Regions from separate parts of the Allobosea sp. P4_H5 genome, predicted to be linked through region 1. Evidence: predicted binding sites of a transcription regulator. Region 1 holds the regulator's gene; each other region holds the start of a gene.
The links. The regulator PhoB, encoded in region 1, activates phosphate uptake and scavenging genes when phosphate is short. The targets are predictions, from matches to a motif close to TGTCATNNANCTGTCAT.
Positions count from the first base shown of each region.

Region 2: the regulator PhoB is predicted to act here: its motif matches at 1,157-1,173, upstream of ugpB (sn-glycerol-3-phosphate ABC transporter substrate-binding protein UgpB).
Region 3: the regulator PhoB is predicted to act here: its motif matches at 907-923, upstream of pehA (phosphoric/sulfuric ester hydrolase PehA).
Region 4: the regulator PhoB is predicted to act here: its motif matches at 1,218-1,234, upstream of AC1DS0_RS16105 (cycloisomerase).

Region 1 covers NZ_JBFUKM010000013.1:173,239-175,436, forward strand. Annotated here, with positions in the region: gene AC1DS0_RS24740 (NUDIX hydrolase) at 1-137, shown strand, start outside; gene AC1DS0_RS24745 (YnfA family protein) at 230-550, shown strand; gene phoB (phosphate regulon transcriptional regulator PhoB) at 560-1,258, opposite strand; gene phoU (phosphate signaling complex protein PhoU) at 1,287-2,009, opposite strand; gene pstB (phosphate ABC transporter ATP-binding protein PstB) at 2,047-2,198, opposite strand, start outside.
Region 2 covers NZ_JBFUKM010000018.1:10,588-12,785, reverse strand. Annotated here, with positions in the region: gene ugpB (sn-glycerol-3-phosphate ABC transporter substrate-binding protein UgpB) at 1-1,083, opposite strand, end outside; gene AC1DS0_RS28065 (fumarylacetoacetate hydrolase family protein) at 1,287-2,198, shown strand, end outside.
Region 3 covers NZ_JBFUKM010000005.1:57,976-60,173, forward strand. Annotated here, with positions in the region: gene AC1DS0_RS11560 (GntR family transcriptional regulator) at 1-504, opposite strand, end outside; partial or broken gene AC1DS0_RS11565 (OB-fold nucleic acid binding domain-containing protein) at 678-844, shown strand; gene pehA (phosphoric/sulfuric ester hydrolase PehA) at 963-2,198, shown strand, end outside.
Region 4 covers NZ_JBFUKM010000007.1:145,837-148,034, reverse strand. Annotated here, with positions in the region: gene AC1DS0_RS16110 (class II 3-deoxy-7-phosphoheptulonate synthase) at 1-1,197, shown strand, start outside; gene AC1DS0_RS16105 (cycloisomerase) at 1,310-2,146, shown strand; gene AC1DS0_RS16100 (outer membrane protein) at 2,147-2,198, opposite strand, start outside.

The sequences.
Region 1 (2,198 bases):
AAACGATCGAGACGACCGAGACGGATGGCGTCACGCCCGCACTCTGGCATCTGTTCGCGGTCACCGAATGGACTGGCGGCGACCCCAAGATCAGCAATGACGAGCATAGCGAGATCCGCTGGTTCAACTTCGATTAGGCCCGATCGCTGACCCCGCTGGCATCGGAGGCGTATCGCCCGGTCTTCGCCCGGCTGGCCGCGGCGTTCGGGCCGGAACCGTAGGCATCGGCATGGCGACGTTCGCGATCTATGCGGGCGCGGCGCTGGCGGAGATCGCCGGCTGCTTCGCCTTCTGGGCCTGGCTCAAGCTCGGCAAGTCGGTCTGGTGGCTGCTGCCAGGCCTGGTATCGCTCGCGGCTTTCGCCTGGTTGCTGGCCCTGCTCGACAGTCCAGCCGCCGGACGCGCCTTCGCCGCCTATGGCGGCGTCTATATCGTGGCGTCGCTGGCCTGGATGGCGCTGGTCGAGAAGGTCGCGCCGGATCGCTACGATCTGGCGGGCGCCGCGCTCTGTCTCGCCGGCGCCGCGATGATCGTCGCCGCGCCGCGCTGACAGAAGCGCTCAACTTCGCGCAAATGTCTCGTCGAAGGCATAACCGGCGCCGCGCACCGTACGCAGCGGGTCCTTGGCATTGGCGGGCGTGATCGCCTTACGCAGGCGCCCGACATGGACGTCGACAGTGCGCTCGTCGATATAGACGTCGCGGCCCCAGACGGCGTCGAGCAATTGCGCCCGGGAATAGACCCGGCCCGGCGCCTGCATCAGGAATTCGAGCAGGCGGAACTCGGTCGGCCCGAGATGCAGCTCGGCCCCGGCACGGCGGACACGGCGGGTGGTGCGGTCGAGCTCGAGATCGCCGGCAGCGAGCAAGCCGGCAACGTGGCCGGGCTTGGCACGGCGCAGCAGTGCCTGGATGCGGGCGATCAGTTCGGGCAGCGAGAACGGCTTGACGACATAGTCGTCGGCGCCGGTGGCAAGGCCACGCACGCGCTCGGTCTCCTCGCCGCGGGCCGTCAGCATGATGATCGGCACGCGCTCGGTGTCGCGGCGCGTGCGCAGGCGCCGGCAAAGCTCGATGCCGGAGAGGCCCGGCAGCATCCAGTCGAGCAGGACGAGGTCCGGCGTATGGTCGCGCAGATGCAGTTCGGCGTCGTCGCCGCGCGCCACGCTGTCGACCTCGAAGCCTTCGGCCTCGAGGTTGTAGCGCAGCAGCAGGGTGAGCGGCTCCTCGTCCTCGACGATCAGGATGCGTGCGGGCATGTCAGCGTCCGTTCAAGCGCCCGCCGGTTCAGCCATTGGCCGCCGGCAGGTCGACGAGGATGTTGGTGGTGTCGAGCTTCGGTCGGGTTTCGTCCATGGACTGCCCGGTGACGAGGTAGTGGATGGTCTCGGCGATGTTGGTGGTGTGGTCGCCGATGCGCTCGACATTCTTGGCGCAGAACAGGAGATGCGTGCAGAAGGTGATGTTGCGCGGATCTTCCATCATATAGGTCAGGAGCTCGCGGAACAGCGAGGTGTAGAGCGCGTCGATCTCGTCGTCGCGGCGCCAGACATCCATCGCCTTCTGCTCGTTGCTGGCGGCATAGGCGTCGAGCACGTCCTTGAGCTGGGCCTGGACCAGGCGGCTCATATGCTCGAGGCCGACGACGGCGCGATGCGGCGGCGAGAACTGGCCGGAGATCGCGACCGCGCGCTTGGCGATGTTCTTGGCGAGATCGCCGACACGCTCGATGTCGGCGGCGATGCGGATCGCCGAAATCAGCTCGCGCAAGTCGTTCGCCAGCGGCTGGCGGCGGGCGATGGTCAGCACCGCCTTTTCCTCGACCTCGCGCTGGAGATTGTCGAGGCGCTGGTCGGCGCTGATGATCTTCTGGGCGAGCGCGGTGTCGCGGCGCACCAGAGCCACGGTGGAGTCGCCGAGCATGCGCTCGGACATGCCGCCCATCTCGGCGAGGCTGCGGCGCAGCCCTTCGAGATCGGCGTCGTAGGAGCGGACGATATGGTCGGACATGGGGCGTATCCTTGGGGCTTGCCGACGCTTCGGAATGTCAACCGAAACGGCCGGTGACGTAGTCCTGCGTCTGCTTCTTATGCGGGTTCATGAAGATGGTGTTGGTGGCGTCGAACTCGATCACCTCGCCAAGGTACATGAAGGCGGTGTACTGCGAGATGCGCGCCGCCTGCTGCATGTTGTGGGTGA
Region 2 (2,198 bases), on a different contig from region 1:
CGACGCCTTGACCTTCTCATAGGCCGCCTTGGTGATCGGCAGATAGCCGGACTCGGTGTGCAGCTTTACCTGCCGGTCGACGTCCGAGAGGAAGGTGAAGAACTTGGCGACGCCCTTGTACTCGTCGGCCTTCTTGCCGCCCATGACCCAGAGCGAGGCGCCGCCGATGATCGAGTTCTGCGGCGCGCCGGCGACATCAGGATAATACGGCATCGGCGCGTTCGACCAGTCGAACTTGGCGTTGGCCTTGACGTTGCCGAAGAAGGCCGAGGAGGTCAGGAAGAGCGGGCATTCGCCAGAGGTGAAGCGGCCCTCGCCGGTGTTGGTACGGCCGGAATAGGAGAACACGCCTTCCTTCTGCAGGTTGGCGAGATTGGTCAGGTGCTTGACGAAGAGGTCGCCGTTGATGCGGAACTCGGTGTCGAAGCCGTCAAAGCCGTTGGCCTTGGTGCCAACAGGCACGTTGTGCCAGGCGCCGAGCTGCTCGATATTGGCCCAGGTCGTCCACGCCGTGGAAATGCCGCACTTGTCCCAGCCGGCGGCCTTCAATTTCCTGGCGGCTTCGAATGCTTCCGGCCAGGTCTTCGGCGGCGCTTCCGGCAGGCCGGCCTTCTTCAGCGCGTCCTTGTTGTACCACATCACCATCGAGGACGAGTTGAACGGGAAGGACAGCATCTCGCCCTTCGTCGTCGAATAGTAGCCGGTGATCGCCGGCAGATAGCTCTTCGGATCGAAGCTTTCGCCGGCGTCCTTCATCACATCGGCGACCGGCTTGATCGCACCCTTGGCCGACATCATCGTCGCGGTGCCGACCTCGAAGACCTGCATGATGTGCGGCGCGTTGCCGGCACGGAAGGCGGCGATGCCGGCGTTCAGCGTGTCGGGATAGGATCCCTTGTAGGCGACGACGACCTTGTAGTCCTTCTGCGAGGCGTTGAACTCCTCGGCCAGCTTGACGACGACGTCGTTGTTGGCGCCGGTCATGGCGTGCCACCACTGGATTTCGGTCTGCGCCATAGCCGGCGAAGCAGCGGCAAGTGCGAACACGCCGGCCGCGGTCAGGGTCTTCAATTTGAAGGTCATGATCAGCTCCCTCTCAGCCCCCGGTACGCGCGGGCGTTCTTGTCGTTGGTGCGCAAGCTAGCATGAAGCCGGGGCGACAGTTCAATGACAAAACGATGACATTTCCGCCCCGCTGTGGACGCGCATCCGCACACTTGCGATTTCCCGCGGAAGCGGCTGTTCTTCGCGTCCATCTTGTACACTGCACACAACCTGGATCAGCCATGCCCTCGCTTTCGCTCACGCCCGCCAACACCTTGCCGGCCGATGCCGACCGCGCCGCGCTGGCCGGCCGGGTCTGGCGCCCGGACCTCGCCGGGCCGTCGGTGGTCAGACTCCAGGGCGATACGGTGATCGACGTCACCGCGACCTTCCCGACCATGCGCGACCTCTGCGAGACCGCCGATCCGGCAGTAGCGCTGCGCGCCGCTGATGGCGAGAGCCTGGGCTCGCTCGCCGATCTCCTCGCCAACAGCTCGGCCGCCACCCGCAATGACGGCAAGCCCTGGCTGCTCGCCCCGGTCGACCTGCAGGTGGTCAAGGCCGCCGGCGTGACCTTCGCGGTGTCGATGCTGGAGCGCGTCATCGAGGAGAAGGCGCGCGGCAACCCGGCTGCCGCCGCCGCAATCCGCACCGAAATCGGAAAGCTCATCGGCGACGATCTCTCCAAGCTCAAGCCCGGCTCGCCCGAGGCGATGAAGCTGAAGGAGGTGCTGATCGCCCAGAACAGCTGGAGTCAGTATCTCGAGGTCGGCATCGGGCCGGATGCCGAGATCTTCACCAAGGCACCACCGATGTCGGCGGTCGGCACCGGCGCCGATGCCGGCCTGCACCCGGCCTCGAGCTGGAACAATCCCGAGCCCGAGATCGTGCTGGTCGTCGCCTCGGACGGCCGCATCGTCGGCGCCAGCCTCGGCAACGACGTCAACCTGCGCGATGTCGAAGGGCGCTCGGCGCTGCTGCTCGGCAAGGCCAAGGACAACAACGCAGCCGCTGCGATCGGTCCGTTCATCCGCTTCTTCGACGGCAATTTCTCGCTCGACCATGTCCGCCGGACGACCGTGAGCCTGACCGTCGCGGGCGAGGACGGGTTCACGCTGGAAGGCTCGTCCTCGATCGCCAAGATCAGCCGCGAC
Region 3 (2,198 bases), on a different contig from region 1:
ACCGAGGATGCGCGACTGGGACATGTCGCTGATCTTGGAATGGAAAGCGCGGTCGCATTCGACGAAAGCGTCGATCCGGCCGCCGCCGTGAGGATCATCCCGGTGATGATCGAGGATGGCCCAGGCCTCCTTGATATCCTCGGGCCGCGCGTGCTCGGCAGCGCGTGCCGCGATTGCAGGCTCGACGACGAGCCGTGCGTCGAGAATCTCGATCACTTGCCCCATCGAGTCGGGCTGGATGATCACGCCCTTGCGCGGCACGACATCGACGAGGCCTTCGGCCTGCAATCGTTGCAGCGCCTGGTGGACGGGCGTGCGGCCCATCTCCAGTTGCTCGCAGATCGACGCTTCGTTGAGATATTGGCCGGGCGCGAAGAACAGGGTGATGATCCGGTCCTTGATGGCGATGTAGGCCTGCTCGGACAGCGGGAGTGACTCTTTCTTGCTTTTGCCGCGCTGCGCCGGACGACGCTTTTGCCCGCTCTCGCCCTTCTTTGCCGTCATCGCATCATGCCGCAGATATGCCTGTTGATATTCCAGTGCTTCGACAATTCATTACCGTCGAAGCGAGAGCTGAGCAAATCGCGCGGATAGTGTGCAACCTCCCTCGAAAATCCCACCGGTCCGCTCCCCACTAGAAGGATGCCCTGGCGATCGGCCGCCTGATGGCGGGCACGACAGCGGGCAGCGAGGTGGTGGAGGATTATGGCCACATCGGGCTGACCCTGCGCCAACATCCAGTTGCATTCCTGAGATCGGAATTCGAGCGCGCCGGCGGATTGTGACCTGTGCCGATGCGGTCGCCTCCCATGATCGACGTTGGGTCGATGTAGCTGGCCTTGTGCCCGCCGGCTTGCATGGGAGGGCTCGTGCCTACGGGCCAGCCATCGAACCATCGATCTCGCAGGTCATGCAGGCGTCATCCACGGCGGATAGCTGGGCGCCACCTTGAGAGGCCAAGCATGACTCGTAAAAACGTTCTTCTGATCGTCGTCGACCAGTGGCGAGCCGATTTCGTACCGCATCTGCTGCGCGCTCGCGGCCAGGAGCCTTTCCTAAAGACCCCGAACCTCGACAGGCTCTGCGCGGAAGGAGTGACCTTCGCCAACCACGTCACCGCCTGCGTGCCCTGCGGCCCGGCCCGCGCCAGCCTGCTGACCGGCCTCTACCTGATGAACCATCGCGCGGTTCAGAACACCGTCCCGCTCGACCAGCGGCATTTCAACCTCGGCAAGGCGCTGCGTGCCATCGGCTATGATCCGGCGCTGATCGGCTACACCACGACGACTCCGGATCCGCGCTCGACCGCGAAGCAGGATCCGCGTTTCCTCGTGCTCGGCGACCTGATGGACGGCTTCCGTTCGGTCGGCGCCTTCGAGCCGAACATGGACGGCTATTTCGGCTGGGTCGCCCAGAACGGCTTCGAGCTGCCGCCCAATCGCGAGGACATCTGGTTGCCCGAGGGCGAGGATGCCGTGCCCGGGGCGACCGAGCGCCCGGCGCGCATCCCGAAGGAGCTGTCCGACTCGTCCTTCTTCACCGAGCGCGCGTTGACCTACCTCAAGGGCCGGGCCGGCAAGCCGTTCTTCCTGCATCTCGGCTATTACCGGCCCCATCCCCCCTTCGTCGCACCGGCGCCTTATCACGAGATGTACCGGGCGCAGGACATGCCGGCGCCCATCCGGGCTGAATCGCCCGAGGTCGAGGGCGCCCAGCATCCGCTGGTCAAATACTATGTCGACGCGATCAAGCGCGGCTCGTTCTTCCACGGCGCCGAGGGTTCTGGCGCGACGCTCGACGAGGCGGAGATCCGCCAGATGCGCGCGACCTATTGCGGGCTGATCAGCGAGATCGACGACTGCCTCGGCCAGGTCTTCGCCTATCTCGACGAGACCGGGCAGTGGGACGATACACTGGTCGTCTTCACCAGCGACCATGGCGAGCAGCTCGGCGACCATCATTTGCTCGGCAAGATCGGCTTCCACGACGAGAGCTTCCGCATTCCGCTCGTCGTCAAGGACCCGCAAGGTGCCGCGGGCCGGCGCGGCGCGATCGAGGAGGCCTTCACCGAGAGCGTCGACGTGATGCCGACGATCCTCGACTGGCTCGGCGGCGAGGCGCCGCGCGCCTGCGACGGGCACTCGGTGATGCCGTTCACACAAGGGGTTCATCCGGCGGACTGGCGCACCGAGCTGCAC
Region 4 (2,198 bases), on a different contig from region 1:
CTTCAGGGTGGCGATTGCGCGGAGAGCTTCGCCGAGCACTCGGCCGACAATATCCGCGACTTCTTCCGGCTGTTCCTGCAGATGGCGGTGGTGCTGACCTTCGCCGGCGGCTCGCCGGTGGTGAAGGTCGGCCGTATCGCCGGCCAGTTCGCCAAGCCGCGCTCGGCGCCGAACGAGAAGATCGGCGATGTCGAGCTGCCGAGCTACAAGGGCGACATCATCAACGACAACGAGTTCACGGCAGAGTCGCGGATTCCCGACCCGCGCCGGCAGCTCGAGGCTTACCGGCAGTCGGCGGCGACGCTCAACCTGATCCGCGCCTTCGCCACCGGCGGCTATGCCAATCTCGACAACGCGCATCGCTGGATGCTCGGCTTCGTCAAGGATAGCCCGCAATCGCATCGCTACCAGGAGCTGGGCGACCGTATCACCGAGTCGCTCGACTTCATGCGCGCCATCGGCGTCGATCCCGAGACGCATCCCGAGATGCGTACGACGGATTTCTACACCAGCCACGAGGCGCTGCTGCTCGGCTACGAGCAGGCGATGACGCGCACCGACTCGACGACCGGCGACTGGTACGCCACCTCCGGTCACATGGTCTGGATCGGCGACCGCACCCGTCAGCTCGACCACGCCCATGTCGAGTACTTCCGCGGCATCAAGAACCCGATCGGCCTGAAATGCGGCCCGTCCCTGAAGCCGGACGAGCTGCTCAAGCTGATCGACGCGCTCGATCCGCAGAACCAGGCCGGTCGCCTCGTCCTGATCGGACGCTTCGGCGCCGACAAGGTCTTCGACCACCTGCCGGCTCTGGTGCGCGCCACCAAGCGGGAAGGGCGCAACGTTGTCTGGTCCTGCGACCCGATGCACGGTAACACGGTCAAGGCGGCGAGTGGCTACAAGACCCGGCCGTTCGACCTGATCCTGACCGAGGTGAAGAACTTCTTCGCCGTCCATCAGGCCGAAGGCACGCATGCCGGCGGCCTGCATCTCGAGATGACCGGCAAGAACGTCACCGAGTGCACCGGCGGCGCCCGCGGCATGACGGACGCCGATCTCAACGACCGCTACCACACGGTCTGCGATCCGCGCCTCAATGCCGAGCAGGCGCTGGAGCTGGCCTTCCTCGTCGCCGAACTGGTCAAGCGCGAGCGCTCCGGCCGCACCCGGCCTGAGGTCGAAGCGGCCGAGTGAACGATAGGGTGACGGGCCGGCTTCATCGGCCCGTCACCTTGACCGCCCAGCCCCCGCCTCCCATGGTCGATGCCGAGAGCGGCTGAAGCCGACGAGGCGTGGGGAGAGGGCGATGAAGCTCAAGGTTGCGGCGGCGCTGGCCGCCTGTCTGGTCGCAGCTCCGGTGGTGGCGCAGGAAGCTGCCAAGAAGCCGACGGCCCCGAGCGGCCGTTTTGTCGAGATCTCCCGGTTCAAGGCCCCGGCCGCCCGCCAGGCGGCTGCGGTCGATGCCGGTCATGTCTACGCGATCACCGATCGGGCCATCGCCAAGCACGACAAGACGACCGGTGCCCTGGTCAAGGAATGGAAGGGCGCCGAGGACGGCCCGATCATCCATCTCGACAGCGGCGCGGTGGTCGACGGCAAGCTCTACGCCGCCCATTCCAACTACCCGGCCTCGCCGATGACGAGCTCGGTCGAGATCTGGGACGCCCAGACGCTCGAACATATCGGTTCGCACAGCTTCGGCATCCTGCTGGGATCGCTGACCTGGCTCGACAAGCACGATGGCGCCTGGTGGGGCGTCTTCGCCAACTACAGCCGCGTCTTCGGCCAGAGCCAGCAACCCTATGGCAATTCCTACTGGACGACGCTGGTGAAGTTCGACGAGGCCTGGAAGCCGGTCCAGGGCTGGACCTTCCCGGCTTCGGTGATCAAGCGGGCCGAGCCGATGAGCATGTCGGGCGGTAGCTGGGGCAAGGACGGGCTGCTCTACGCCACCGGCCATGACCACAAGGAAGTCTACGCCCTGCGCCTGCCGAAGATGGGCTCGGTGCTGGAGCTGGTCGCGACCTATCCGATCGAGGGCGAGGGCCAGGGCATTGCCTGGGATCGCAGCGGCGGCGCCGAGACGCTGTGGATGATCAGCCGGGCCAAGACCGAGCTGATCGGCCAGCGCTTCGAGCGCTGATCAGAACTTCAGCGCGGCGGCGATGCGGCCGGTGTTGACCGTCGTCGTCGTG